3 regions of the Pseudarthrobacter sp. GQ63 genome follow, and region 3 is predicted to be linked to each of the others. Evidence: predicted binding sites of a transcription regulator. Region 3 holds the regulator's gene; each other region holds the start of a gene.
The links. Region 3 encodes Rex, which represses fermentation and respiration genes when NADH is low (regulators of the CRP and FNR family bind a similar motif). Its sites were predicted from a motif close to CTTGTGAANNNNTTCACAAG; they were not measured.
Positions count from the first base shown of each region.

Region 1: AC6CHP_RS12860 (queuosine precursor transporter) is a predicted target of Rex. The motif match lies at 4,351-4,370, and genes of this name have one in related genera.
Region 2: AC6CHP_RS07175 (glyceraldehyde-3-phosphate dehydrogenase) is a predicted target of Rex. The motif match lies at 2,827-2,846, and genes of this name have one in related genera.

Region 1 is NZ_JCAXEF010000007.1:54,467-61,464, reverse strand. Features, by position in the region: gene AC6CHP_RS12880 (serpin family protein) at 336-1,595, shown strand; gene AC6CHP_RS12875 (hydroxymethylpyrimidine/phosphomethylpyrimidine kinase) at 1,747-2,619, opposite strand; gene AC6CHP_RS12870 (TIGR01777 family oxidoreductase) at 2,740-3,654, opposite strand; gene AC6CHP_RS12865 (TetR/AcrR family transcriptional regulator) at 3,682-4,338, opposite strand; gene AC6CHP_RS12860 (queuosine precursor transporter) at 4,523-5,266, shown strand; gene tgt (tRNA guanosine(34) transglycosylase Tgt) at 5,403-6,701, opposite strand; gene AC6CHP_RS12850 (SRPBCC family protein) at 6,825-6,998, opposite strand, start outside.
Region 2 is NZ_JCAXEF010000002.1:579,952-586,949, forward strand. Features, by position in the region: gene AC6CHP_RS07165 (HNH endonuclease family protein) at 1-731, opposite strand, end outside; gene AC6CHP_RS07170 (hypothetical protein) at 845-1,054, opposite strand; gene AC6CHP_RS07175 (glyceraldehyde-3-phosphate dehydrogenase) at 1,130-2,608, opposite strand; gene AC6CHP_RS07180 (TspO/MBR family protein) at 2,868-3,413, opposite strand; RNA gene rnpB (RNase P RNA component class A) at 3,459-3,850, opposite strand; gene AC6CHP_RS07190 (YaaA family protein) at 3,908-4,672, shown strand; gene AC6CHP_RS07195 (zinc ribbon domain-containing protein) at 4,676-5,413, opposite strand; gene AC6CHP_RS07200 (Nif3-like dinuclear metal center hexameric protein) at 5,534-6,487, opposite strand; gene msrA (peptide-methionine (S)-S-oxide reductase MsrA) at 6,589-6,998, shown strand, end outside.
Region 3 is NZ_JCAXEF010000005.1:103,582-110,579, reverse strand. Features, by position in the region: gene AC6CHP_RS11100 (glycoside-pentoside-hexuronide (GPH):cation symporter) at 1-896, shown strand, start outside; gene AC6CHP_RS11095 (3-deoxy-7-phosphoheptulonate synthase) at 1,113-2,258, shown strand; gene AC6CHP_RS11090 (helix-turn-helix domain-containing protein) at 2,400-2,612, shown strand; gene AC6CHP_RS11085 (30S ribosomal protein bS22) at 2,762-2,860, shown strand; gene AC6CHP_RS11080 (HAD family hydrolase) at 2,983-3,801, opposite strand; gene AC6CHP_RS11075 (glutaredoxin family protein) at 3,901-4,155, shown strand; gene AC6CHP_RS11070 (redox-sensing transcriptional repressor Rex) at 4,274-4,978, shown strand; gene AC6CHP_RS11065 (hypothetical protein) at 5,041-5,844, opposite strand; gene AC6CHP_RS11060 (hypothetical protein) at 5,954-6,418, opposite strand; gene AC6CHP_RS11055 (YceI family protein) at 6,528-6,998, opposite strand, start outside.

The DNA.
Region 1 (6,998 bases), on a different contig from region 3:
TCATCTCGCTTGCTGTTTCTGATTAGCTCAAACGTAGGGAGGCAGCATCCCGCACCGCCAGAACATAAAAGCTGTATGTGGAAAGCCCGGAAGCCGGGCCCTGCGGGCGACCTTGTGATAGGGCGTCCCGGGTTTTCTTGCGTTAAATGAGAGACCGTCCGGCGGTGCGGCGTCCCGCGGGCGGGAGACCAAATCGAGTGCAAAGCGTGACCCTGCCGGCATCGTCCCGCACCGCCGTCGCTGTTTCACTGGGAGGAGGCGGATTCCCGCCCGCGGCATGCCGGGAGGCAACAGAGGTGTTTCGTTTTCAGCGGATGATTGCGTTGGGTGCTGTGATGGGACTGGCAGGGTGTGGGGCGCCAGCCCCGCCGCCGGCGCCCCCGGAACTCCTCACGGCCGAAGGCGTCGAGCGGGTCTCGGTGGACCGGGCAGACTACGCTGCCGAAATGCGCTCCTTCCGGGCCTCCGCGCTTTTCCTCGGCGAAGCGTTGCTGGCCGACGGCGGCGACGGCGCAAACGGGAATGTGGTGTCCTCGCCCGGGAGCCTCCTGATTGCCCTCGCCATGCTCCGTTCAGGTGCCACCGGTAAGACCGCGGAGGAGATGGACAGCGTCCTGCAATTCCCTGCGGAGAAGCGCGATGAGGCCATGAATTCGGTCCTCCGCTCGCTCGAAAAGTTTGACGGCGACCCTGGTGCAGTGGATGAGGACAACCCGCCGCGGAAGCCGGTCATGCACCCGGCCAACGGGCTGTTCGTAGATAGGGACGTGCCTACCCGGCAGTCCTTCCTGGACACGCTGGCCCGGCACTATGGAACCGGCGTGTATCCCGTGGATTTCAGCGATGAGGGTGCAACCAAGCCTGCCATCGATGCCTGGGTGAACAGGAACACCGGCGGCAGGATCAAGGAAGCCCCGGCGGAGTACAGCCCCAACAACACTTTCAGCCTGCTCAACTCGTTGTACTTCGCCTCTGCCTGGAGCACACCGTTCGATCCGAACGCCACCTCTGACCTGCCCTTCACCACAGCCTCGGGGGAGGAAATCGACGTGCCAGCCATGCACAACGAACTCACGATGAAATATGCGGAAGGCACCGGCTGGCAGGGTGTGGATCTTCCCTATGCCGAAGGTTTCGTCATGCGGCTGGTCCTGCCCGCAGGGAAATCCGCTCCCGACGGCACGGCCGCCCCTGTGGCGTTCGACGCGGAGAAACTTGCGCAAGTCGCGGACACGTTTGATACCGCCCGGCCCGCGTCAGTCCAGATCCAGCTGCCCCGCTGGGACCACAAGTCCAGTTTTGATCTCCGCAAGGTCTTCGAGGCGCTGGGGCTGGAGAACATGCTCGGCACCACGGAGGACTTCAACGATATCCAGCCGCAGATGATGATTAGCCAGGCCGCCCAGGCTGCCAACATCACGGTGGCCGAAAAGGGCACCATTGCCGCCGCTGTGACCCAGATCAACGGAGAGGCCACCAGCACTCCACCGGAGCCCGAGCGGACCATCGAGTTCGACCGGCCGTTCCACTACCAGATCGTTCACGGCGAAACTGGCCTGCCACTGTTCATGGGAACTGTGGCCGATCCCAGGTGAATGAACGTCGTGGGATAGGCCCGCCGCCGTCCCTCCCAGACGACGCTCCATCAGCTAATGCAGGAAAAGACGGAACCCTCTCGCGCACAGTGCAAGAGGGTTCCGGAAAAACGCGCTTTAAGTGAGAGAGCGTCCGAGGTTGGACGGCGGGCTAGCGGGCGCCGCCCTGCCACAGCGCATCAAACGGGGCGCCGGAGGCCACGCGGTTCCGGATCCCCGCGGTGACAAACTCCTTGGCGGTGCGGGCTGCATCGAGCGGTGATGCCCCCTTGGCAAGTTCGGCAGTCACTGCGGCAGCCAGCGAGCAGCCGGCACCGGAAACGGCCACCTCGCCCACCTTGGGAGCGCTCAGGACTTCCAGGGTTTCACCGTCGTAGAAGACGTCGACGGCGTCCGGGCCTTCCAGCCGCACGCCACCCTTTGCGAGCACGGCTGCGCCGCTGAGATCGTGGATGCGGATGGCGGCGGCCTTGAGGGACTCGACGTCGGTGATTTCCAGGCCGGACAGCGACTCGGCCTCGAAGTGGTTGGGCGTGACAAAGGTGGCCAGCGGCAGGATCTGCGCCTTGAGGGCCTGGTCCGTATCAAGGGCATGCCCCGGCTCCTGGCCCTTGCAGATCAGGACCGGGTCAAGGACAACGTTCCCGAACCTGTTTCCGCCCAGGGCATCGGCCACCGTGGCGATGGTGGCGGGGCTTCCCAGCATCCCGATCTTGACGGTGTCCAGCACCGGCCGGCCGGGCACGGACTGCCCATCCGGCGCCGGACCGTAGGCCGCCGTGGTCGCCTCCAGCTGGTCCGCGATGACCTGCTGGTCCACCGGGACAAAGCGGTGGTTCCAGTCGTCGTTCGGGTTGAACGAGACGATGCAGGTCAGGTTGGCGATGCCAAAGACGCCGAGCTCCTGGAACGTCTTCAGGTCGGCCTGGGCGCCGGCGCCGCCAGTGGCTTCGGAACCGGCGATGGTCAGGACGACGGCGGGAGTGTCAGCGGGGGACTGGACATCAAGGGAAGCGGAAGTCATGGCACCATCCTGCCATCCGGCGTCGAATGCCCGCTTTGTGGTCCTGTACAGCATGTGGCCGTGCTGCTGGTCAGGGTTCCAAGGCCGCGCCGGGGCCAAAAGCCACTCGGCGCGGCCGGCTCATGCGCCCCTGGCAATCTGCAGAAGCGCTCGGCCCAGTTCGGGCTGGCTGTAGACGAAGCCCGCGTCCAGCAGTTTCTCCGGCTGGACCCAGCGGCTCTTCAGGACCAGTTCCGTCTCAGTCCGGATCAGGATGGCACCCAGCCGCAGCAGCCAGGCCGGAGTGGGGATGCCGAACCTGGCTCGATAGGCCCGGCGGACCATGCGCATCAGCTCGCGGTTGTCCACCACATCCGGAGACGCCACATTCACGGGGCCGGTGAGGTCCTTCCGGGCATGTACGAAGCGCACGCACCGGTAGAGGTCTTCCACGTGGATCCAGCTGAATTTCTGCGTACCGGGCCCCATCCGGCCGCCCAGGCCAAGCCGGGCCAGGATGGCGAAGGGCCGCAGTGCTCCTCCTCCCGGGCCCAGGACGATGGAGATCCGCAACGGGACCTTGCGCGTCCCCGGGGTGACAGCGGCTGCAAGTTCGGACTCCCACGCGCGGGCAACATCCACCGAAAATCCCGTGCCCAGTTCGCCGTCACGTTCGGTTTGCGGGCCATCCATGGCATGCCGGTAGATGGTGCCGGTGCTCGCATTGAGCCAGGTCGACGGCGGCTGCCGGCACAGTGCGATGGCACGGCCAAGTGCCGCTGTAGTGGAAACGCGGGACTCCCGTATGGCGGCCTTGTTCCTGGCGCTGTAGCGGCAGGATACGGAGCGTCCGGCGAGGTTCACTAATAGCTCCGCACCGTCCAGCACCTGGGCCAGGTGGGCGTCGTCGTCATCCCACGTGGCCGACGGCGACCCCCTGGCGCCTTTGCGGCCAATGGTGCGAACCCTCCAGCCGTCCTTCTCGAACCGGGCCCGGAAATATTTGCCGATGAATCCGGAAGCTCCGGCCAGTACCACCGTTCTGGTGCCGCTCATGGTCCCCCCACTGTGTTGTTTCGGTCTTCAGCCGCGGATGCTGCGGCTCAGGCTCAGGAAATCGTCCAGGATCCTGCCGACACCGGGAACCCTGGCCAATGAGAGTCCCCGTGTGATCAGCGGGACGGCGCCGTCCACCAGGCGCCTGGTCCGCTGCTGCCCGTCGGAGGTGTCGTAGACCCAGAAGAGGGTGACAGCCATGTAGAAAAGCCACAGCAGTTCCGGGAGATCGGACCTGAGCTTTTTCGGTGCCGGCGGTTTCGCGGCCTCAACCGCCGTGCGGAAGATGTCCAGCGACGCTTCGCGGGCCGCCGTTGACCCTGCGGCGAAGGGATTGACCGGGGACGTCGGGCGGATGGCGGTGGCTATGAAATCGCCGCCGAACCGGTGGTAGGGGGCCATGGCGTCCAGGCCCGTGTGAAGGGTGGCCCTAAGCCGGCTGGTGAGGTCGGCAGCGTCCTTGAGCGCTTCGGCGGCCCTGGCCGCGTGCTCAGCCTGGACCTGCAGATACAGCTCCTGGACCAGATCGTCCTTGGACGCGAAGTAGTAATAGGCGTTCCCCACCGAGACGCCCGCCTCCGCTGCGATGGCGCGCATGGTGGTTTTGGCGAAGCCGATCTCCCGGAACATCCGCAGGGCGACGCCGGCCACCAGCTGGCGCGTCTGCTCGCTCTTTGCGGTCATGGGCTTCCCTTGGATTTGAATGTGTTCAAGAAAAATACCCCAGATTTGAACGCGTTCAGATTGGGGCCATCACGCTGCCGCACGGCAGCCTCCCGCGCAGTGGGAGAATTGGGGGACAGTGCTAATACAGCCGGTGTTCCCGCTCCCCGGGCACCGAGCGAACCACTACGAACGGACCTCCGCCATGACCCCTGTTTCAGGCCACCACGCCCTTCCCCAGGACACCCCAGTTCCGGACCGTCCACGGTTCGCCTCGATCGGCTCCCCGTACTTCGGCATCATGCTGGCGATCATGGCGGTGGTGCTGATCCTGTCCAACATCGGGGGGTCCAAGGGAGTGGCCATCGGGCCGATCATCACCGACGGCGGCTTCTTTCTTTTCCCGCTGGCGTACATCCTGGGCGACGTCATCAGCGAGGTCTACGGCTTCAAGGTGGCACGCAAAGCCATCCTCACCACCTTCGGGCTGTCCGTCTTCGCATCGCTCTGCTACTGGGCAATCATCGCCCTGCCCGGATTCGACGACGAGTTCGGAACGTCCAAGCAGGCAGCCCTGGAAGGCGCCCTCGGTCCCGTTCCGCAGATCGTGCTGGCGTCGCTGCTGGCGTTCCTGGCCGGGCAGACCATCAACTCCTGGATCATGGTGCGGATGAAGGCACGCTCCGGCGAGAAGTCCCTGTGGGCCCGCATCATGGGCTCCTCGGTGGCCGGCGAGTTAGTGGACACGGTGATCTTCTGCAGCATCGCCGCCTCGGTCATCGGAATCACCGACGCCGCAACCTTTGTGAACTACGTGGTGGTGGGCTTTGTGTACAAGACCCTGGTGGAGTTCATCCTGGTCCCCGTCACGTCGCTGGTGATCCGCTGGGTGAAGAAGCGCGAACCGAGCTACGGGGCCCCGACGGCAGCGGTGACGAACGCAGCGTAGCCGCCGCCCGTCGTCGTGTCTTCCAGATGCGGCGAGATCGCCGGAAAGCTGCAGGCCCGCCGGAATGCACCGGCGAGCTCATCCCGTTCCGGCGATTCCGGCGACGGCTGCCCGGCGGCTGTGAGGGTCGGGCAGGTCAGGAGTAGTACTGCCCCAAGGTCTCCGCCTTGAAATCGAAAAAGGTCCCGTCCTCGATGGCCAGGCGGGCGTCATCCACCATCTTCACCACGAAGCGTTCGTTGTGGATGGAGATCAGCGTGGCGGAGAGCATCTCCTTTGCCTTGAAGAGGTGGTGGATGTAGGCCCGCGAGTAGTTGGTGCAGGCGTAGCAGTCGCAGCCGTCCTGGAGCGGGCCGAAATCGCGCTTGTACTTGGCGCCGGAGAGGTTGAAACGTCCCTGCGGCGTGTAGAAGGCGGAGTTGCGGGCCACCCGGGTGGGGGAGACGCAGTCGAAGGTGTCGGCGCCGTTCTCGATGGCCGTGAAGATGTCGTCCGGTTCCGAGATGCCCAGCAGGTGGCGCGGCTTGTCCTCGGGCAGTTCCTCGTTGCACCACCTGACGATGGTGCCCAGGTTCTCCTTCTCAAGTGCCCCGCCGATGCCGAATCCGTCGAACGGCATGGCGCCGAGGTCCCGGCACGCCTTGCGGCGCAGGTCCTCGTACTGCGCACCCTGGATCACGCCGAACAGGGCCTGGTACGGCTTGCCCGCCCGGGACGAGGTCAGCCGGAAGTGTTCCTCGATGCAGCGCAACGCCCACAGGCGGGTGCGCTCGAGGGATTCCTCCTGGTACCTGCGGGAGTTCTGCAGGGTGGTGAGCTCATCGAAGGCGAACATGATGTCCGCGCCGATCTGGTGCTGCACCTGCATGGAGATCTCGGGGGAGAACCGGTGCCTGTCGCCATTGAGGTGGCTCTTGAACCACACGCCGTCGTCGTCAATGTGGGCCAGGCGTTCCTTTCCGGGGGCGACGGCGTCGTCCGGCCCGGAGGCATCCACGGCTTTCATGTCGATGACCTTCTTGAACCCCGAGCCCAGGCTCATCACCTGGAATCCGCCCGAGTCCGTGAACGTGGGCCCGGACCAGTTCATGAACGCGCCAAGGCCGCCTGCCTCGTCCAGGATGTCCGCGCCGGGCTGCAGGTACAGGTGGTAGGCGTTGGCCAGCACAGCCTGCGCGCCCAGGTCCGCCACGGCTTCGGGCAGCACTGCCTTGACGGTGGCTTTGGTTCCGACGGCGATGAACGCGGGGGTCCGGATCTCACCGTGCGGCGTGGAGATGGTCCCGGTCCGTCCCAGGAACTGGCCGCCGTTGGAAGCCACCTGGGCAGCGGTCGGCGGGCAGTTCTCGCTGAGCCGGGTGCCCACCCGGAAGGAGAATTCCGACTGCCGGTCCGCCGCGGCGCCGGCTGCAGTCCGCGGGGCCGCATCCGTCAGGGCCGTTTCAGCCGCGGCGGCAGGGAAGGGAGCTGGGGCAGGGTTGGCTGGCACCGTACAAGTGTGCCAGCATTCTGCCCCGTCCCCGCAACCTCACCGGCAACGGCCCGGCAACCGAGGCGGTCAGCTGACCGGTTCGGACGCGGAGTAGTTCTCAGCCCGCCAGGCATCCCAGGAGGAGCGCACCGATTCGAGCCTTGCGGCGCCCAGGTCGTAGGTGGAAACGATGACCAGGGAGCCTTCACCTTCCTCGCGCACGTCCTTGATCGCCGGATGGTCGGCCACCACCAGGAGTCC
Region 2 (6,998 bases), on a different contig from region 3:
GCTTCTGTGACCCACAGGCCGTAGGCGGCCTTTACTGAAACCTGGCGGGCCACATAGTGGCAGCGGATCGACGTGTTTTTGGGAAGCCAGGTGGCGGCGTCACCGGCGCCCTTCTTCTGGTTGGCAGGACCGTCTGCGGCAATGAGGTTCAGTGGATCGTTGGCAAGGTTCTGGCGCTCCCCCGCCGTCAGCGACTGTGCGCCCTTCTGCCAGGCGTCGCCGAGGGCAACCACATGGTCTATCTGGACCGCCCGGCTGCTGTTTGAGCCGCGGCGGAAGTCCACGAACTGCCCGGTGTAGGGCTCATGGAACGTACCGGCTGCCACCCGGCATCCGGAGCCGTCCGTCAGCACTACGTCGGTGAGGTCGCGGCGCAGGATGTCGTTGCGGGTATCGCAGCCGTTCCGGTCCACGTCCTGCCAGGCCTGGCCAAAGGCGTCCCGGCTGTAGTCCGACGCGGCGGCGCGTCCCTTGACGGCCAGCCCGTCCAGTGCGGCGAGGGCAGAACCTGCGGGCACCGGGTGCACAGGCTTAACAGCTTTCATCCACGCGGGATCAAAGACAGGAGCTTCAGTGGGGCCGGAAACCGCAGGCTCCGCTGCGGCAAACTGTCCGGCGGTGAAGAACCAGGACAGGGCCACCATGGCCGCTATTGCAGCTGCCGCCAGGATTCCCCACGCCTGGCGTGAACGCCGTCTCGCCCGCCGATAGGAGGACCAGCTCACGGTCATGGGGTTCCTGGCCTTGCGGTACTCTCATGCACCAGACGAGCCTAGGACACCCGTCCGGCACCCCCGCTGATATCCACAGTGTGGAGGGAGAGTGGAAGGTTACACCGGCGGGGTTACTGCTCCCGCATCACTCTTCGGAGGTCTTCCTCGGCGATAGCCAGCAGCCCTTCGAGCTGGCGCACCCGGTCCTCTCCGACGTCGCCCGTTTTGTGGGCGGCGCGGGCGCCCTCAAGGAGCCGGACAGCCTCCTTGTGGTTGGCTTTGGCGATGTCGAGGGCGTGCTCAAGGGTTGTTTCGTGCTGGAGCGTCGAATCATTTTCCATTCCACCAGTGTGGTCCCGTTTCCCGGCTGATTCCAGCATCATCAGCCGGGAAATCGTGAGACCCTGGCCGGAAGCCTACACGGCGATGGCTGCGAGGGCGGCTGCAGTTTCCTTTGCCGGGAACGACGGCGGGTTCACGCCGGCCATCTCCTCCATGACGCGGACCACCTGGCAGCTGTAACCGAACTCGTTGTCGTACCAGACGTAGAGCACCAGATTCTTCTCGTTGGAGATCGTGGCCAGGCCGTCAACGATGCCCGCGCGGCGGGACCCGACGAAGTCGGTGGACACCACTTCGGGTGAGTCGATGTAGTCGATCTGCTTGCGCAGGTCCGAGTGCAGGGACATCTCCCGCAGGTAGTTGTTGACCTCGTCCTTGGTGGTCCCGTTCTCCAGGCTCAGGTTCAGGATGGCCAGGGACACGTCCGGGGTGGGGACGCGGATGGAGCTGCCGGTCAGCTTGCCAAGCAGTTCGGGGAGGGCCTTGGCGACGGCCTTGGCGGCGCCGGTCTCCGTGATCACCATGTTCAGTGCCGCCGACCGGCCGCGGCGGTCGCCCTTGTGGAAGTTGTCGATCAGGTTCTGGTCATTGGTGAAGGAGTGGACGGTCTCCACGTGCCCGTGGACCACGCCGAATTTGTCGTTGATGGCCTTGAGCACCGGCGTGATGGCGTTGGTGGTGCAGGACGCTGCGGACACAATCTTGTCCGTATCCTCGATGGTGCCCTGGTTGATGCCGTGCACGATGTTCTTCAGGTCGCCCTTGCCGGGGGCAGTCAGGAGCACCCGCGCAACGCCCTTGCTCTGCAGGTGCTGGGAGAGGCCTTCCGCGTCACGCCAGCGTCCGGTGTTGTCCACCACCAGGGCGTTGCTGATGCCGTAGGCGGTGTAGTCGATGGTGGCCGGGTTGTCCGAGTAGATGACCTGCACCTGGACGCCGTTTGCCGTGATGGTGTTGGCTTCCTCGTCAATCCGGATGGTGCCTTCAAAGGAACCGTGCACGGAGTCGCGGCGCAGCAGGCTGGCCCGCTTGGAGAGATCGTTGTCCGAGCCCTTGCGCACAACGATGGCGCGAAGCCGGAGGCCGTGTCCGCCGCCGGCCTTTTCGATCAGGAGGCGGGCCAGGAGCCGGCCGATCCGGCCGAAGCCGTAAAGCACCACATCGGTGCTGGTGCGGTCATCGCCGCCGCGTTTGCCGACGACGTCGGCCAGTTCCGCGCGGAGGAATTCTTCAAGGGTGGCGCCGTTGCCCTCTTCCTTGAACTTCTGGTTCAGCCGTGCAATGTCGATCGCGGCCGCGCCGAGCTCCAGGTTGGCCAGGGTGTTCAGGAGCGGAGCGGTCTCCTCCAGCAGCAGTTCGTCCTTGCTCATGCGGCGCGCAAAGCGGTGCGCCTTGAGGATGTTCATGGTGGACTTGTTGATCAAACTCCGGCCGTGGATGCTGGTGACCACGTTGTTTTCGCGGTACAACCGGCCGATCACCGGGATCATGGCCTCGGCGAGGGCCTCGCGGCCCATCCACGTATCAAGACAAGAATCTGACGTCTGGCTCACAGAAATACCTTCCTCGGTTCAGCCGTGTACGTCCTCGTACACGGTTGTCGGCCACCACATGTCGTGCAGGGGCGCCTGCGCCCGCGGGGGTCGGCCCCCGGGCGCCTGGATCAATCACACGCAAAGAAAAACCGCCGGCTGCGAACGCAACTCCGGCGGAAGAACTCCTGCGTCCGCATCCATTCTAAATTGGCTGGCGTCCGTAATTCGGCCCGGATGGAGTGAAATCACTCACAAGGAAGGCCGTTGCGCCAGACGATCAGTTGTGGATGGCCGAATAGAGATTGAGGCTGGAGGAGAAAACCACCCAGGACAGGTAGGGAAGCATCAACAGGCCTGCTGCGGGGCTTACCGGACCGAAGCGCAGGATGAGGAAGGCAACCGAGGCTCCAAGGGCCGCGATCACCAGGAAAGCCGCCCAGAGGGACGCACCGCCAAACACGGGAAAGAGTCCGAAAAAGGCCAGCGGCCATGCGGCGTTGAGCACCAACTGGGTGAGGTAGCCCGCCAGCGTGCCTCCGGTAAGGGCTCCCTTGCGCCAGACCAGCCAGGCGGCCACCGCAACCGCGGCGTACAGCAGCATCCACATGCTCCTGAACATCCAGCCGGGCGGCATCCAGGGGGCCTTGGCCGACACCGCGAACCAGCCGCTGGAATGCAGGATGATGGGGACCGACGCCGCGGCCCATGCGGCCAGGGAGAGCGAAAAGAAGCCGGCCAGGGCAACAGCCTGTTGGCTGCGTCCGGGGACTTGCTGCGGAAGAGCAGCGCCGGGGCTGTCTTGCGGGTCATGATTTGCGGGCACGGTTCAGGATCCCCAACACATCGTCCAAGGTCAAACCAGTGTGGATGGATGGGTTGACCGATACGCCGGGTTCTGTGCTCCCGTTCCGTTGCCGGCACGGGAGTAGCGGCCATCCATCTACGAACGCCGTTGCCGGCGCCCTCCAGCGGCCTACCCGGACACTCGGGCGGGCAGCCCTCAAACGTGTCCTGTCTGGCCTTGCTCCGGGTGGGGTTTACCTAGCCTTCCCGGTCACCCGGGAAGCTGGTGGTCTCTTACACCACCGTTTCACCCTTACCTGGTTCGTGCCGCTTTCAAACCGGCGCGACCCAGGCGGTCTGTTCTCTGTGGCACTGGCCTGCGGGTTACCCCGAGTGGGCGTTACCCACCACCCTGCCCTGCGGAGCCCGGACGTTCCTCGAGCCACTTGCGTGACGCGCGGCCGCCTGGTCAACCCATCCAAACCCCAGTCTACCGGTGGGCTTGCCCTTTCCCGCCGCCGGTAGGATCGGACGGTGCTGATTCTGCTTCCCCCTTCCGAAGGCAAGACACCCGCCGTCCGCGGATCCGCCGTCGAATGGACTTCCCTGAGCTTCCCCGAATTGAACGCCTGCCGCGCCAAAGTGCTGGATGCGCTGGGAACGGTGAGCGCGCACGAGGACGCCCTCTCGCTGCTGGGTGTGGGCGCATCGCTCCAGGACGACGTCGACCGCAACACGCGGCTTCATGCCGAACCGGCGGCGCCCGCCCACCGGATCTATTCGGGGGTGCTTTATGACGCCCTGGGCTACAAAACCCTCACGGCTGCGCAGCGCCGCAAGGCGGACGCGTCCGTCCTGGTGGTTTCCGCGCTCTGGGGCGTGATCCGTTTTGGTGACAGCGTGCCTGCCTACCGGCTGTCCATGGGTACTGCACTGCCCGACGTCGGCCGCCTCGCCTCGTTCTGGAAGCCACAGCTCACCGATGCCCTTGCCGGAGCGGTGGAGGGGCAATTGCTGGTGGACTGCCGCTCAAGCACCTACGCGGCGGCGTGGGCGCCGCCCGCTGCCCAGACCGTGTCCGTCAACGTTTTCACCGAGGTGAACGGGGTCCGCAAGGTGGTGAGCCACTTCGCCAAGCACACCCGCGGCGAACTGGCCCGGCACCTGCTGGTCCGGCGAGGGAAGGCCCCGGCAGCGCCGTCGGAACTCTTGAAGGCAACGCGGGAAGTGTGGGCCGCGGAACTGGTTGAAGGTTCAGCCCGGAAGCCGCACGCCCTGAACATCATCCTGCCGGGCTGAGGGTCAGGCCCACTCCTCCGAGCGGACCAGGATGGCGCCGGAGTCCGGGCAGAAGACGATGTCGTCGGCAGCTGCGGCCTTGACCTCGGCAAGGTCGCCGGGGCTCAGCTTCATGCCGGACGCCTCGGAGGTGCCATGGAACAGCCTGGCGGCGCCCACTCCGCGCCTGGCCAGCGTCTTTTCGTAGACGGCCAGCAGGCCGGCATCCAGGCCCGCAGCGAATTCGGAGCGCTGTGCGCGGAGGCCGCCCGCTTCCGCTTCCACGGCGGCCAGTTCCGCGTCCAGCTCGGCGCGGATGGTGCCGAACGACCCCTGGATGTCATCCACAATCCCCTGTTGCCGGGCCTGGGTGGCCCGCAGGGAATCAAGGCGCTCCATCACCTCGAGTTCAATGTCCTCCAGGTCCGAGCGCCGCTTATTGAGCGAGGCGATGTCCTTCTGGAGGGCCACCAGGTCCTTGGACAGGCCGGTGCCGCTGTTCAGCCGTGCCTCGTCCCGCTGGATACGGGAGGCTACCTGTTCCACGTCCGCCTCGGCGCGCCTGAGTTCGGCTTGGGCGTCGTGGACAGCCACTTTCGCGGCGCCCAGCTCACCGTTGGCGACGGAAAGGGCGGCTTCGAGGTCCTTGATGCGCGGATCGGTTTCCAGCGCGCGGCGGCGGTTGGCAAGCGACTTCAGCTTGGCATCCAGCCCCTGCAGTCCAAGCAACTTCAACTGTTCCGCCGGTGCTGCCTTCGCCACTGTTACCTCCGCTTGATTCCTTCCGGCCGGTGCCGGGCGCCTGGACGGCGCTTCCTAGACTCTAGCGCCTGCCCTGCTCCCCAGCTCCCCTGCCCCGCTGTGTCTCCACCGGCTCCGGGCTTAACCCGGGGTGAGGATGAAGTCCCAGGGATCGCTGTTGGTGGTGCTGACCTGGATTTCGACGTCATGGCCCTGGTCGGCGAGGACATTGCCCAGCGCGGCTGCCGCGGCCGGCAGCCACAGCCACTCACTGGCGAAGTGGGAAACGTCAATCAGGTAGGGCCGGCCGTTGTGGGCAGCTTCCCTTGCCTCCGACGCCGGATGGTGGCGGAGGTCCGCCGTGACGTAGACGTCGGCGTTGCTGGCCCTGACCTCGTTGAAGAGCGAGTCACCCGCGCCGCCGCAGACGGCAATGCGCCGTACCAGGCCGTCCTTGTCGCCGGACACCCGCACTCCCCCTGCCACGGAGGGCAGGATGCCAAACACCCGGGCAGCAAAGTCTCCCAGGCTCATGGCCTCCGGCAGGTCCCCTACCCGCCCGATTCCCTCTTCCGGCAGTCCGTTTGCCGCCACGGTGAGCGGGGCCGCGTCCTGCAGGCCCAGGGCGTCGGCCAGGACATCGGAAACGCCCCCGACGGCGGAATCGCCGTTGGTGTGGACGGTCAGCAGGGCTGTGCCGGACTCGATCAACCGGTGGACGGCCCGGCCCTTGGGCGTGGTGGCCGCGACCGAGGTGACACCCCTCAGCAGCAGCGGATGGTGGGTGATCAGGAGCTCGGCACCCCACTCCACTGCTTCTTCAATGACTTCCAGGGTGGGGTCCACGGCAAACATGACCCTCGTGACTGGAGCCGAGGGGTGTCCCGCCACCAGCCCCACCTCGTCCCAGTTCTCCGCCAGGGACTCGGGCCACAGTTCCTCGACGGCCAGGAGCATCTCGCCCAAAGTGGGGACCTGCGTCTGCCCCGCCGCCGCGTCATTGCCGGACGCGTCTTTCCCGGAAGGGGCCTCGCCGCCGCGAGGCCCGCCGTCGTGATTTTCGGGGCCGGTAACGTCGGTGTCCACAGGTTCCATAGTCTTAGTTTTACCCCATCGCGTCCTCCGCGCCGCACGGCGACGGGCGGCGCCCGCGGCGCCCAGGGAATCATCCGGCGCCCCCAACCATTGAAGAGGTCATGAAAACTTTTGTTTTAGGCGGAGGCTGCTTCTGGTGCCTCGACGCTGTCTACCAGAAGACCAAGGGTGTCAGCGCTGTGGTGTCCGGCTACACGGGCGGCCACGATCCCAACCCCGACTATTACTCCGTGTGCAACGGCACCACCGGGCACGCCGAGGTGGTGGCTGTGACGTTCGACGAGGAGATCATCCCGGAAGAGGTGGTCCTTGACATGTTTTTCGCCCTGCACGATCCCACAACGCTGAACCGCCAGGGCTATGACGTGGGAACCCAGTACCGTTCCTCGATGTTCTATGAGACCACCGAGGAGAAGATTCTTTTCGAGGAAGCGATAGACCGCAACCAGTCGCTGTGGGCCCATCCAATCGTCACGGAGGTCAGCCGGCTGCCGCGCTTCCACGTGGCGGA
Region 3 (6,998 bases):
TGGGCGGAGCCCGGACCCTTGGCGGGCTGTCCGTTGGCGCCACGCTCGGCTTCTTCATCGCCCCGCTCCTGGGGGCCGGGCAGGACATGCAGCAGGTCTTCACCTGGCTGACCATCACCTTCGCCGTTGTGGGTTCAGCCCTGTACGCCTTCACCGGTGCCGCCTGCGCCGAGCAAGTCCCCGGCAGCGTCCCCAGGATCACCCTCGGCCAGAGCATGGCGGCACTCAAGGCAAATTCGCCGCTGGTGATCCTCTGCGTCAGCTCGGTGCTTTTTGTCACCGGAACATCCGCCACGGGAGCATCCCAGTTCTACTACCTCCGCGATGTCCTGTCCCGGGTGGACCTGTTCCCCCTGATGGCCGCCGCGCAGGTGGCCATCACGCTCACTGTGGCGGTCCTCATTCCGCGTCCGGTGGCGCGCTGGGGCAAACGTGCTGTCTACAGCGCCGGTGCGTGCCTCGGCGCCGTTGGCGGCCTGCTGGTTTTCCTGGCGCCCGCAGAGGCGCCCCTGCTGGGCGTGGCAGGCCTGGTGCTGGGTCTGCTTGCTTCCGCGTCAGTCAGCATTGTCACGTGGGCGCTGATCGCGGACACCGTGGAATACGGCGAGTGGAAGACCGGGGTCCGGGTGCAGGGCATCAACTACGCGCTCCTGGCAGCCACCAGGAAGCTGGGTATGGGCTTCGGCGCCGGCGTTGTGGCATTTTCCCTGGCCTGGGGCGGCTACGCGTCGGGTGTGGCAGAACAGCCGGAATCCGCAACCCTGGCCATCCGGGCCGCGGCGGGACTGCTGCCCGGCGTCCTGGTCCTGGCAGCCGTGGGCATCATGTACTGGTACCGCCTCACGGACCGGAAGCACGCCGAGCTGGTGGCAAGCCTGACGCGTGATGCAACGTAACCGTTTTTGCCATCCGCGGAACCTGCGGTTATGGTTCATGGCATGACTAACCGTTGGTATGCGTATTTTTCGTTGGCTCTGGAGGGGCCCGCGTCTAACTGACACGCATCCAACTTTCCTTCAGAGCCAACAGGGCAGAGATTATTCTCTGCCCTTCGCCGTTTCTCCGGCGGGTTCTGATCCGGGCCCGCTTCCCATCTGGAACAGGACCCGAACATGAGCACCGCAACAGCCCCCGCAACCACAACCGCCGGCACTTCCGCAACGGAATCCGCGGCCAGGTCCACGTCGAACCTGCGCGTCAGCGAATTCACCCCGTTGCCCACCCCGCAGGAACTGATCGCGGAACTGCCCCTGGACGCCCGGGTAGCTGACGTCGTCGAACGCGGCCGCGATGAAGTCCGGGCCATCATGGACGGCGTGGATGACCGCCTGCTGGTGATCGTTGGGCCCTGCTCCATCCACGACCCCAAGGCAGGCCTGGAGTACGCACGCCGGCTGGTGAGCCAGGCCGAGAAGCACAGGGAAGACCTGCTGATCGTGATGCGCACCTACTTCGAAAAGCCCCGCACCACCGTGGGCTGGAAGGGCCTGATCAACGATCCCCGCCTGGACGGCAGCCACGACATGGTGACCGGCCTCCGCACCGCCCGGCACTTCCTGCAGCAGGTCACCGCCCTGGGCCTCCCCACCGCAACGGAGTTCCTCGAACCCATCAGCCCGCAGTACATGGCCGACCTCATCTCCTGGGGTGCCATCGGGGCGCGGACCACCGAAAGCCAGATCCACCGGCAGCTCGCGTCCGGGCTGTCCATGCCCATCGGCTTCAAGAACGGGACCGACGGCGACCTCCAGGTGGCCATCGACGCCTGCGGTGCAGCGGCCGCGGCCCAGGCTTTCCTCGGCATTGACGGTGACGGCCGGGCAGCCCTGGTGTCCACCGCCGGGAACCCGGACACCCACGTCATCCTCCGCGGCGGGCGCAAGGGACCCAACTACTCCGCCGCCGACGTCGGGGCGGCGTCAGCCACGCTGGCCGGCAAGCAGCTGAACCCGCGCCTCATCGTGGACGCCAGCCATGCCAACAGCGGCAAGAGCCACCACCGGCAGGCCGAGGTGGCGCTGGAGATCGGCGCGCAGCTCGAGGACGGCGGCACGTCGGCGCAGGCGATTGCCGGCGTCATGCTGGAAAGCTTCCTGGTGGGCGGTGCGCAGAACCTTGATGTTGCGGAGCACGCGGCCGGACGGGCTGAGCTGGTGTACGGGCAGAGCGTCACAGACGCCTGCATGGAGTGGGACGTTTCGGTCTCCGTCCTGGACCAGCTGGCGGCGTCCGCGCACAAGCGCCGGGCAGCGAATTAGGGGATTTACTACTTTCACTTCTGCCACAGGAACATCTAGAGTATCTAGATAAGTGGTTGGTGGATGGCTCAGCATCGGAACACCGCATTGGCATGTACCTGGGGTCACTGTTGTCCATCCGTCAGCAAAGGAAATAGGGAAATGTCGGCAGAACAGAACTTCTCCAACGCGAAGTTCCTGACCGTGGCTGAAGTCGCCCAGGTCATGCGCGTCTCCAAAATGACTGTGTACCGGCTGGTGCACTCCGGCGAAATGCCGGCAGTGCGCTTCGGCCGCTCCTACCGGGTTCCGGAACAGGCCGTTGAGCAGTACCTCAAAGGTGCCGTCGTGGACGGCCACACCGAGACAGCCTGAGCAACTGTCCGTAGCCGCCTCCCGGAAGCGGTACCCTGTTAAGGAACGTTTTACGTCATTGTAAGAATCTGTCAGTTGTTCAGTTCGTAGCTCTGTCCACGAACAATTTCCATCAGACAGGTATTGCATCTAGTTTGTAAGGAACTTACGTGGGTTCAGTAATTAAGAAGCGTCGCAAGCGTATGGCCAAGAAGAAGCACCGCAAGCTGCTTCGCAAGACCCGTCACCAGCGCCGCAACAAGAAGTAGAGATACTTCAACAGCGCAGAAATGCCCGTCGCCTTCCGAGGCGGCGGGCATTTTCTTGTGCTGTCCCCAACTAGGTAGCAGCATATGTCGTTAACAAGGCTCATAAAGACATCTGCTGCGACCTAGATGCGCGGGCCGCGGATGCGGGCGAAGCCCTTCCAGAGCCCGTAGACGGCGCCGCCGGCCGTCGCGGCTTTGAGGCCGAACGTGGCTGCTCGCCGGCCGGACCGGAAGTCGTAGACCGGCCAGTTGTTGTCGCGGGCGTGCCGGCGCAGGCGGGCATCCGGGTTGATGGCCACCGGGTGGCCCACCAGGGTGAGCAGCGGGATGTCGTTGTAGGAGTCGCTGTACGCCCAGCAGCGCTTGAGGTCCAACTCCTCGGCGTCCGCAATGGCCTGGACAGCCACAGCCTTGGCCGAGCCGTGCAGGATGTCACCCACCAGGCGGCCGGTGTACATGCCTTCGGAGATTTCGCCCACGGTCCCCAGTGCCCCGGTCAGCCCCAGCCGGGTGGAGATCACCGTGGCCACTTCGATGGGGGTGGCGGTCACCAGCCACACCCGGCGGCCCACGCGCAGGTGCTGCTCCGCCAGCGCTTTGGCGCCCGGCCAGATGCGGGAGGCGATCATTTCGTCGTAGACCTCTTCGCCGAGCGCCTTGATGTCGTCAACCGTGATGCCCGCGGCCAGCGTCAGGGCGGAGTCGCGGACTGCGTGGACATCGTCCATGTTTTCGCCGCGGGCCACGAACTTGAGCTGCTTCCACGCGAATCCGGCGGCCTGGGCCATGGTGAACGCCCCGCGCTGGTGCATCTTGCGGGCAACGTGGAAGAGGCTGGCGCCGCGCATCAGGGTGTTGTCCACATCGAAGAACGCCGCCTCGCCCGGTTGCGGCGCAGCAACCGGTTTGGTGACTACGGCAACGTACTTCTCCTCGGGCATGCAGTCGAGTCTAGTCAATCCACTGTTCAATCCCCGTTTAGCCTTGTTCCCCCTTGCCCGGCGTCGCCGGTCCCGGGGGAACGGGACTACGGTTAAGGCATGGCCACACCCCGCGTTGTCCTGATCACCAAGGCAGACTGCCACCTCTGCGAAGACGCGCGCGACGCCGTCAGCCGGGTTACGGCCTCGCTGGGACTTGAGTGGAGCGAAGAGTTGGTGGACCACCAGCCGGAACTCCGTGAGCGCTACGCGGAAGAAATCCCGGTGGTGCTGGTGGATGGGGTGCAGCGCGACTTCTGGAAAATCGACGAAGCCCGGCTGGCACGCGTGCTCCAGCGGGCCATGGCACAGTAGGGGAGCAGTACCGTGGTGGAGAGTCCTGTCGTGTCCCTTGCATCGGCGGCTCCTGCTTTGATGGCATTGCCGGTTGGGCCCTAGAGTGGAGTCACAACGCGATGCGAGGGAGGGGCTGGTGGCTTCGCTGGATTCAACCCCCCAGGCTGTCCCGGGCCTGCCGGGAGCCGCGGGCACGGCAGCCAAACAGATTCCGCCCGCTGCAGTGGCCCGGCTGACCCTCTACCTGCGTGCCCTTAATACGCTCCTGGCCGAGGGCGTGGAGCGGGTCTCCTCCGAATCCCTTGCCGAGGCCTCCGGCGTCAGCTCCGCAACGCTCCGCAAGGACCTCTCCCACGTGGGCTCCTACGGCACCCGCGGCGTGGGCTACGAGGTGCAGTACCTCAGCCGGCACATCGCCGCAGCCCTGGGCCTCACCCACGACTGGAAAGTGGCCATCGTCGGTGCCGGCAACCTGGGCAAGGCGCTTGCACGGTACGGCGGCTTCGAATCCCGGGGCTTCGACGTCGTGGCCATCTTTGACGCGGACCAGATGGTGGTGGGCAACGAGGTCGGTTGGCTGCGCGTCAGCGATGTGGCGGACCTGGAAACCGTGCTGCACCGCACCGGAGCCAATATGGTGGTCCTTGCCCTGCCCGCATCCGTGGCCCAGGACATCTGCGACCGCGTGGTGGCGGCCGGGGTCCGCAGCGTCCTCAGCTTCGCGCCCATCATGCTCCAGGTGCCGGAAGGCGTTAATCTTCGCAAGGTGGACATGGCAACGGAACTGCAGATCCTCGCCTATCACGCACAACGGGCGCAGGCCCCGGGGCAGACCGCCTAGTTTCCGTCAGCGGTGCTTGCTGGTTCCGGGGCCCACGCCCGAAGGGTGGCTGGTGCTTGGAGTTACCGGCCGTACGGGTTACCCATATTGCCGCCGTAAGGGTTGGCGAACGGCTGCTGGCGCCGGAAATACGGTGCCGAGGCCGGCAGGTAGAGCAGCACGATGGCCGCGATCCCCAGCAGGGTGCCGATGGTTGCAAAGCTGGGCGGGCCGAAGAGGCCGAAGATGGACAGGGCCGCGAAGACCGTGCCCAGGATCCGTGCCCAGTTCTTGCCCTTGCGGACGAAGAACGCCACCAGCAAGTAGAGGGCGAGCCCGATGATGGCGAACACCACCAGGGTTCCGGCGATGACGCCCTTCATATCCTCGTAGGTGACTCCAGCGCCGCTGCCCTCGATCTGGGTTTCGAAGGCGTCGCGGAACATGGGATCGTCCAGCGTGGTCAGCCCGGTCAGCATCGAGATCACAAAGATCGCGGCGGATGCAATCAGCAGCCAGAAGGAGATGTTGACCATCTGGGGAACGCCCGTGCTGCCGGACGGCTGGGGCTGCTCCGACGGATACTGCGCGTAGGGGGACTGTCCGTACGGCTGCTGGCCATAGCCGGGTGCTGCCGGCGGATTCTGTCCGAACTGCGGCGGGTTCTGGCCGTACTGCGGGGCGTTCTGCCCGTACTGGGGTGCGCCGGACTGGCCGTACTGCGGGGCATTCTGTCCATACTGCGGTGTTCCGGACTGCTGGCCGTACTGGGGCTGGTTTTGGCCATACTGGGGTGCATTCTGGCCGTAGCGCGGACCCTGGCTGCCTGACTCGGAGCCGGGCTCGGGCTCGTTCGGAACGGGAGGCGGGACGGGGGGAGTGCTCATGGGCGGTCCTTTTGCGTGTCGGGTTCCAGGTAAATCGCCGGGATCGGTCCTGTCCCCTACCCCCAGCATCACTTACGTCCACCGTACCCCCGGGCAGGCGCCTTGTGGGTCATTCGGAAGAGGTATTCCCGGAGCGGGCCGCCGCGAAGAAGGCCTGGGAATTGGGCAGCCACAGCAGGACCGTTGCCGCCAGGCTGATGAGGAACGTTGCCCAGTTGCCGCCCTGGCCCACACCCATCATGGCGTTGGCCACCGCCAGGACCAGGGTGGCGCCGGTGAGGGCGGTGAGGCCCAACCGGGCCCAGCGCTTTCCGTCCTTCATGGCAAGGGCGAGGACAATCTGCGCAGCACCCACCGCTGCCGCCAGCAGCATGAGCAGGAGCACCAGCGTGGCCGCCCCTGGTGCCGCGGCAAAGAGCACCAGCGATGCCAGCATGCCCAGCATTCCACCCAGCAGGCCCAGGATGCCGCCCACGAACCAGATCCAGAAGGAGGCCTTGAGTTCGGTGGGCAGGCCCGTCACCAGGAACATTCGGGCAAAACCGCTCCGCGGCGCGCTGGGTGAATTGCTCATGGCCCTCACTGTAAACCCCGCCGGGACCCGGAAGGAGCGGTGTGCTTAAAGACGGCACCCCGGCGCCCGACTGGGAGAGTCCTGGGCCGGGGTGCCGGAGCGGAAGGAATTATGCCGCGGGAGCGATGAAGGCGAGTTCGAGGTTGATGGCAACCTTGTCGCTCACCAGGACGCCGCCGGTCTCGAGGATGGCGTTCCAGGTCAGGCCGAAGTCCTTGCGGCTGATGGTGGTCTCGGCGGAAACGCCTGCACGGGTGTTGCCGAAGGGGTCAACAGCAACACCGTTGAACTCGGTGTCCAGGGTGACGGGGCGGGTGACACCCTTGATGGTCAGGTCGCCGGTCAGCTCGTAGCTGTCCCCCTTGGCCACGAGGCCGCTGGAGACAAAGGAAATTTCGGGGAACTTCTCCACGTCGAAGAAGTCCTCGCCCTTGACGTGGCCGTCGCGGTTTACGTCGCCGGAATCGAAGCTGGCGGTGTTGATGGTGGCGTTGATCCTGGCACCGGTGACGTCCTCGGGGAGGTCAAGGGTGGCGTCGGCTTCGGTGAACTGGCCGCGGACCTTGCTGATGCCTGCGTG